DNA from 2 places in the Allocoprococcus similis genome. Region 1 is predicted to be linked to the other one. Evidence: riboswitches for the same ligand, from Rfam matches in the RefSeq annotation. Region 1 holds a riboswitch; the other holds the start of a gene.
What was found. Region 1 has a riboswitch for glycine ahead of ACYQ5K_RS13225 (GrdX family protein). Riboswitches for the same ligand answer to the same signal wherever they lie in the genome.
Positions count from the first base shown of each region.

Region 2: linked by a shared signal. The riboswitch ahead of ACYQ5K_RS15445 (serine hydroxymethyltransferase) and the one ahead of ACYQ5K_RS13225 (GrdX family protein) in region 1 are both predicted to bind glycine.

Region 1 covers NZ_BAAHSG010000037.1:29,410-32,613, reverse strand. The annotation lists gene ACYQ5K_RS13230 (glycine/sarcosine/betaine reductase component B subunit) at 1-799, opposite strand, end outside; gene ACYQ5K_RS13225 (GrdX family protein) at 881-1,267, opposite strand; glycine riboswitch at 1,451-1,575, opposite strand; gene ACYQ5K_RS13220 (alanine/glycine:cation symporter family protein) at 1,743-3,116, opposite strand.
Region 2 covers NZ_BAAHSG010000045.1:21,046-24,249, reverse strand. The annotation lists gene gcvT (glycine cleavage system aminomethyltransferase GcvT) at 1-524, opposite strand, end outside; gene ACYQ5K_RS15445 (serine hydroxymethyltransferase) at 537-1,784, opposite strand; glycine riboswitch at 2,049-2,161, opposite strand; gene ACYQ5K_RS15440 (glycine--tRNA ligase) at 2,618-3,204, opposite strand, start outside.

The DNA.
Region 1 (3,204 bases):
GTTCTTCGAACAGGTCATGTACAACCGGGTTGTTTTCATGAACGTATGTCGGGTTCTTATCACAAGCGGATACGCAGTTACCAGATACGATAGCTCCGTCCATAACTTCTGTTGGGTTCATGATTGTAGAAAGTGTTCTCTTTGCATCAACACCGTATACATATGTGTCATGAAGAAGTCCCTGACTCTGAAGCATCTGTACATAAGCAACTCTCGGAAGATTCGGGAATTTTTCTTTTCCTTCCATGATTCCGTATGTTTCATATGTCTTTGTCTCGTCTGGTGTGAGTTCACGAGCAAGTTCCCCAAGATAAACTGCTACTCTGAATCCAGCAAGACGAACAGCTTTTTCATATTCATGCTGTTTGATTCCGTCAACTGGTTCACAAACAACTACTAAGTTGTTCAGTTTAGAGAATGGTGTGTATTCTGCACCCGGGCCAGACATATCGATGATACCTTCCTGGAATCCAACGATCTTACCAGCTGTTACAACAGCCATTCCTTTTAATGCATATGTCTTACCACTTCCTACAGTGTCAACTTTTGCGATAACGCCTGGGAAGACTCCCCCTCTTCCTTCAACTTTAACACGTGGTTCAATAACATCTTTAACCGGAGTGATACGAACGCTTTCACCTGGTTTTGCGATATCAAATTTAACACCTTTGATTTTTTCGTCCTCAAGAACGATTGCCTTTACAGCTTCTTCGTCAACATAAAGAACACCATTTTCGATCTTTGATTCAGATGCGAACTGAATGTCGTTAATAAAAATGTGACCTACTTCTAATTTCACTGTAAATTCCCTCCTTTTTTGAATGTGTTTGTTATATGCTCAAAAGTACACCAAACCGCATGTACTTCTACAGCCTTTTTTCTATCGCCAGCTTTCTGCTGACGGCAGTGCGCTTGAGATCAGTGTATAATCTACAAGCTGGAAGTCTGCATAAACCTGAGGTTTATAAAGATCAGACTTAAACTGAAATTTGCCACACGCCTGAATGGCACTTGCGATGATCTGCATTGCCTGCGCATCCAGACCTTCCGGCGATTCCGAGAGCATAACCGACTTATATGGAGTCTCATTCGGTTTTACGCTTCCGGACAGTGGATGTGTCAGAAGTTTGTATCCCTGGAAGATCATCTTCTGAACTTTTTTAAGTGTGTCCTCATAAGAAAGTTCTTCATATTCCACATGATAATCTTCCCCGAGTTTTTCTTTTACCAGTGGATTATTTGTGATAATCATAAATCCAGTATTCATAGCCGCTTCTTCCTTTCGTCCCCTGTCCGTTTATGCGGTCTTTTTTGACTCCCTGTGTCTGAAATACTCCAGATAATTTTTTAACATATATCTGGTATCAAAAAAGGACGTCAAAACAACCTCTCTGTTTTAAACGCCCTTTCTGTTTCCTTGTAAATTCGGTAATTCCGGATTCAGAGTGTAGTACCTTTCCCGATCCTTTTGCCTGAAAGTTTCACCATTCAACGAGCTTTACTGCTCTACGGTTTGCATCTTCGGCGACCATTTATCAAATATCTTTATAAATGATTCTCTCGCAGGAAATATCAACCTACTATCTAATTGACTGCATCTTTTATTCATTTTGCATCAGCTCTCTTGCTGACATGATTACTATAACACACATTTATACAAAATGCTAGTCTTTTTATAGATTTTTTTGTATATTTCTTATTGTTTTTTTCTATAACTATTTCTCAGCTATTATACAAATTATCTATTTTCCCTTTTTCTGATTTGGCAGGAAATTATTATAGTAATCATCGTGCGTCTTCTTAACAAGACCGCTGAGTGCTACCAGTGCAATCGCATTCGGGATAACCATCATACTGTTGAAGCAGTCTGCCATATTCCATACAAGATCTACTTCCTGAAGTGATCCGAGCGCTACGCAGATACATACAATGATTGAGTAAATTTTAACAGCTTTTGCTCCAAACAGGTAACGGATGTTTGCTTCACCGAAGAAATACCATCCGATGATCGTTGAGAATGCGAAGAATAACATACAGATCGCGATAAAGATCTCACCGAACTTACCATATAATGTAGAGAATGCATACTGGCTCAGCTGTGCGCCTGTAAGACCAGATGTTCTTGAACCGGTTGTGATGATTACAAGAGCTGTCAGGTTCAGGATTACAAATGTATCGATAAATACACCAATCATTGCTACAAAGCCCTGTTCTACCGGATGATTAACTTTTGCTACTGCATGTGCATGCGGTGTAGAACCCATACCAGCTTCATTTGAGAAGAGACCTCTTGCCACACCTTTCTGTACTGCAAGCTTCAAGGTTGCGCCCATTGCACCACCTGCTACTGCTGCTGGTTTAAACGCACCGACAATAATGTCATGGAATGCTGACGGGATTGCTGTAACGTTTGCAAAAATTACGATCAAAGAACCTACTATGTAAAACGCTGCCATGATCGGCACGATCAGTTCAGTAACTTTTGCGATTCGCTTCATACCACCTGTGAATACAAACAGAGAAACAACTGCTACAAAAATACCCATTGCAATCTTCGGAATTCCGAATGCAGTGTTCCATGATGCTGCAATTGAGTTAGACTGAACCGCATTGCCCATGAATCCAAGTGCAAAGATGATCAGGACTGCAAAAATAGCTGCCAGAACTTTTCCGAACGCTCCTTTAAATGCTCCTCGTATGTAATATACCGGACCACCGGTTACGGTTCCGTCATCACTGACTTGCTTGAACTTCTGAGCCATAACCGCTTCTGCGAAGATCGTTGACATTCCGAGAAATGCACTGATCCACATCCAGAAGATTGCTCCCGGACCACCGACTGCAATTGCGGTTGCAGCTCCGGCGATATTTCCGGTACCAACCTGAGCAGCGATCGCTGTTGCAAGTGCCTGGAAAGAAGACATTCCGTCTTTTCCGGCATCCCCTTTCTTGCCAAAAAGTCCGCCAAAGGTTCTGTTCCATCCATCTTTAAAGCCACGGATCTGGATAAATCCAAGCTTAAATGTGAACAGCAAGCCAATACCTACAAGTGCTATGATCAGCACCGATCCTGTTAGGACATCATTTACCTTTAATACTAAATCGTTAATGTTCATACAATAACCCTCCTTTTTAATAGACATCCCTTATAGTTTTTATCTGTTGAATCTATAATAACTTATTTATAGTTTTTATGCAATATTT
Region 2 (3,204 bases), on a different contig from region 1:
TCAAATACTGCATGATAATATTTCTTCGGAATATTTTCCTCTGTTGTAAGTTTTCTTAAGATTTCCATCGCTTTCGGTCCCTGAAGGGCGATCTGTCCATACTGATCGGATACATCTGTAAATGTAACCTCTCCTGACTGATGTGCAAGCATCCACTGATAATCTTTATCTTTGTTTGCTGCATTTACTACGATAAAATAGTGGTCATCTGATTTTTTATATACGATCAGGTCATCAACGGTTCCGCCGTTCTCATTACACATCGGGCTGTATCTTGCCTGTCCGTCTACCATATTTGTAAAATCGTTTGTAAGGATGTGCTGCAGATTGGCAAGAGCATCTTTTCCTTCACAAAGGATTTCACCCATATGAGATACATCAAAAAGTCCAGCCTGGGTACGAACTGCCATATGCTCTTTGATCACGCCTGTCTCATACTGAACCGGAAGAAGGTATCCGGCAAACGGTACGATCTTTCCACCTGCTTTTACATGAGCCTCATAGAGTGGTGTCTTTAATTCCATCTTTCTTTCCTCCTATTGATAAAGTGGATATTTATCGCAGATCTTTGTAACTTCAGCACGGATTTCATCTGCTTTGGTATCAAAGTCTGTAATGGTCATCTTGATTAATTTTGCGATGGTCTTCATATCTTCTTCTTTCAGACCTCTTGTTGTAACAGCCGGTGTTCCTATACGAACTCCACTGGTTACAAACGGGCTTGCAGGATCATTCGGAACTGCATTCTTATTAACTGTGATGTAAACTTCATCTAGTCTGTTCTGAAGTTCTTTTCCTGTGATGTTCATGTTCTGAAGATCTACAAGGATCAGATGGTTGTCTGTTCCACCGCTGACAAGGTTGAATCCTTCTTCAACCATGGCTTCTGCAAGTGCTTTTGCATTCTTGACAACCTGTTCCTGATAGGTTTTGAATTCCGGTTTTAAGGCTTCTCCGAAGCATACAGCTTTTGCTGCGATAATGTGCATCAGAGGTCCGCCCTGTGTTCCCGGGAAGATTGCTTTGTTGATCGCTTTTGCATATTCTTCTTTGCACATGATCATTCCACCACGAGGTCCTCTGAGTGTCTTATGTGTTGTTGTTGTAACTACATCAGCATAAGGAACCGGGCTCTGGTGAAGTCCTGCTGCAACAAGACCTGCAATGTGTGCCATATCTACGAAAAGATAAGCTCCAACTTCTTTTGCGATATCTGCAAAAATATCAAAACGGATCTCTCTTGGATAAGCCGAAGCTCCTGCTACGATCATCTTCGGTTTACATTCATGAGCAAGCTTTCTGATTGCATCGTAATCCAGAACACCGTCATCATTGACATTGTAAGGTACGAAATTGTAAAGGATACCGGAAAGATTTACCGGTGAACCATGTGTAAGATGTCCGCCGTGTGCCAGGTTCAATCCCATAACTGTATCGCCTGGTTTGATCAGCGCCTGATATACAGCTGTATTCGCATTTGCTCCTGAATGTGGCTGTACACATACATGATCACATCCAAATAATTTCTTTGCACGTTCGATTGCAAGATTTTCAAGAATATCTACATCCTCGCATCCACCATAATAACGTTTTCCCGGATAACCTTCTGCATACTTGTTTGTCGGTACAGTTCCCATCGCAAGCATAACTGCCGGGCTTACGATATTCTCTGATGCGATCAGTTCAAGGTTTCTGCGCTGACGGCCAAGTTCTAACTGCAGCGCTTTTCCTACTTCTTCATCACATTCAGTAATGTAATTTGTTACATCTTCAATTCTGTTCATTCTCTTTTACCTCCTTAGAACCAACTACCTTGTCTTTTTTGCTCCCTTTTCGGTGTGTTAAATTCAGAATTTTATCATTTGTATCTATATTTTTCTGAATATTCCGCTTTTTAGGGTACAAAAAAAACAGGCAAAAAAGTTTTCGTCATTGAATCCTTTTTTGTCTGCCTCTGTCCGTTCACCTGAAAGATCACCTGGACTTTTGCGCTATATAGTCCAGACTACTTCTTCGGTACAATACATATATATTGTTCTCCAGAGTGTTGTCCGAATATGTTCCTTTTGCCTGAGAGTTTCTGCCTGCCCCTTCGGCTCATGCTGTACATTAAATAACGGTGCGCGCCGTCTGTACAACAAGTATCTCACATATTCATCATCCAACCTTAACTTAAACACATTATATAATTGTCGTCACAATTAGTCAAGCGTTAAATAATTTTCTTTATTGTTTATTATTTGTCAGAATATTTAATAGCTTCGCTCTATAATCATCGTTTTTATTGACTATTTTTTAACTGTATCATCCATTCTCTTTGTCTATTTTCACAAATTAAATTTTTTTCTCAAAATCCACGCATTCTAGCCAACCTATCACGATTACACTCCCTAGTATCTACCATTTTTATTCCAAATTTTTCAAGCCTCTACATAAATATCACTTATTCAGAAAATCTATCTTTCATTGCTTCACCACATCAACCTGTCATACCGCTTTTTCCCATCCATCAAAAAATTTGACTACTTCCATTTGTCTCACAACTTCCCCAACAAACTTTTTCGCACAAAAAGATCCGGACTTCCCAAACCAGGGAAATCCGGATCTTTTCAAATCTCTACCACTCAAATTTCTTCTCAAAGTATGCTTTGAGATCTTCAATTTTAATTCTTTCCTGCTGCATCGTATCACGGTCACGAACAGTAACTGCTCCGTCTTCTTCAGAATCGAAGTCATAAGTTACGCAGAACGGTGTTCCGATCTCATCCTGACGGCGATATCTCTTACCGATATTTCCTCTGTCATCGAATTCGCAGTTGTAGTATTTGCTAAGCATTGCATAAACCTTCTCAGCACCTTCGTTCAGCTTCTTGGAAAGCGGAAGCACACCGATCTTAATCGGTGCAAGTTCCGGATGGAAGTGCATAACGGTACGTGTAGAACCGTCTTCCAGTTCTTCCTCATCATATGCTGCGCAAAGGAACGCAAGTACCACACGGTCAGCACCAAGTGATGGCTCGATAACGTATGGAATGTATTTTTCATTGGTCTCATCATCAAAGTAAGTCAGATCCTGTCCGGATACATTCTGATGCTGTGTCAGGTCATAATCGGTTCTGTCTGCGATTCCCCACAGCTCGCCCCATCCGAATGGGAAGAGGAATTCTACGTCTGTTGTAGCCTTGCTGTAGAAAGAAAGCTCTT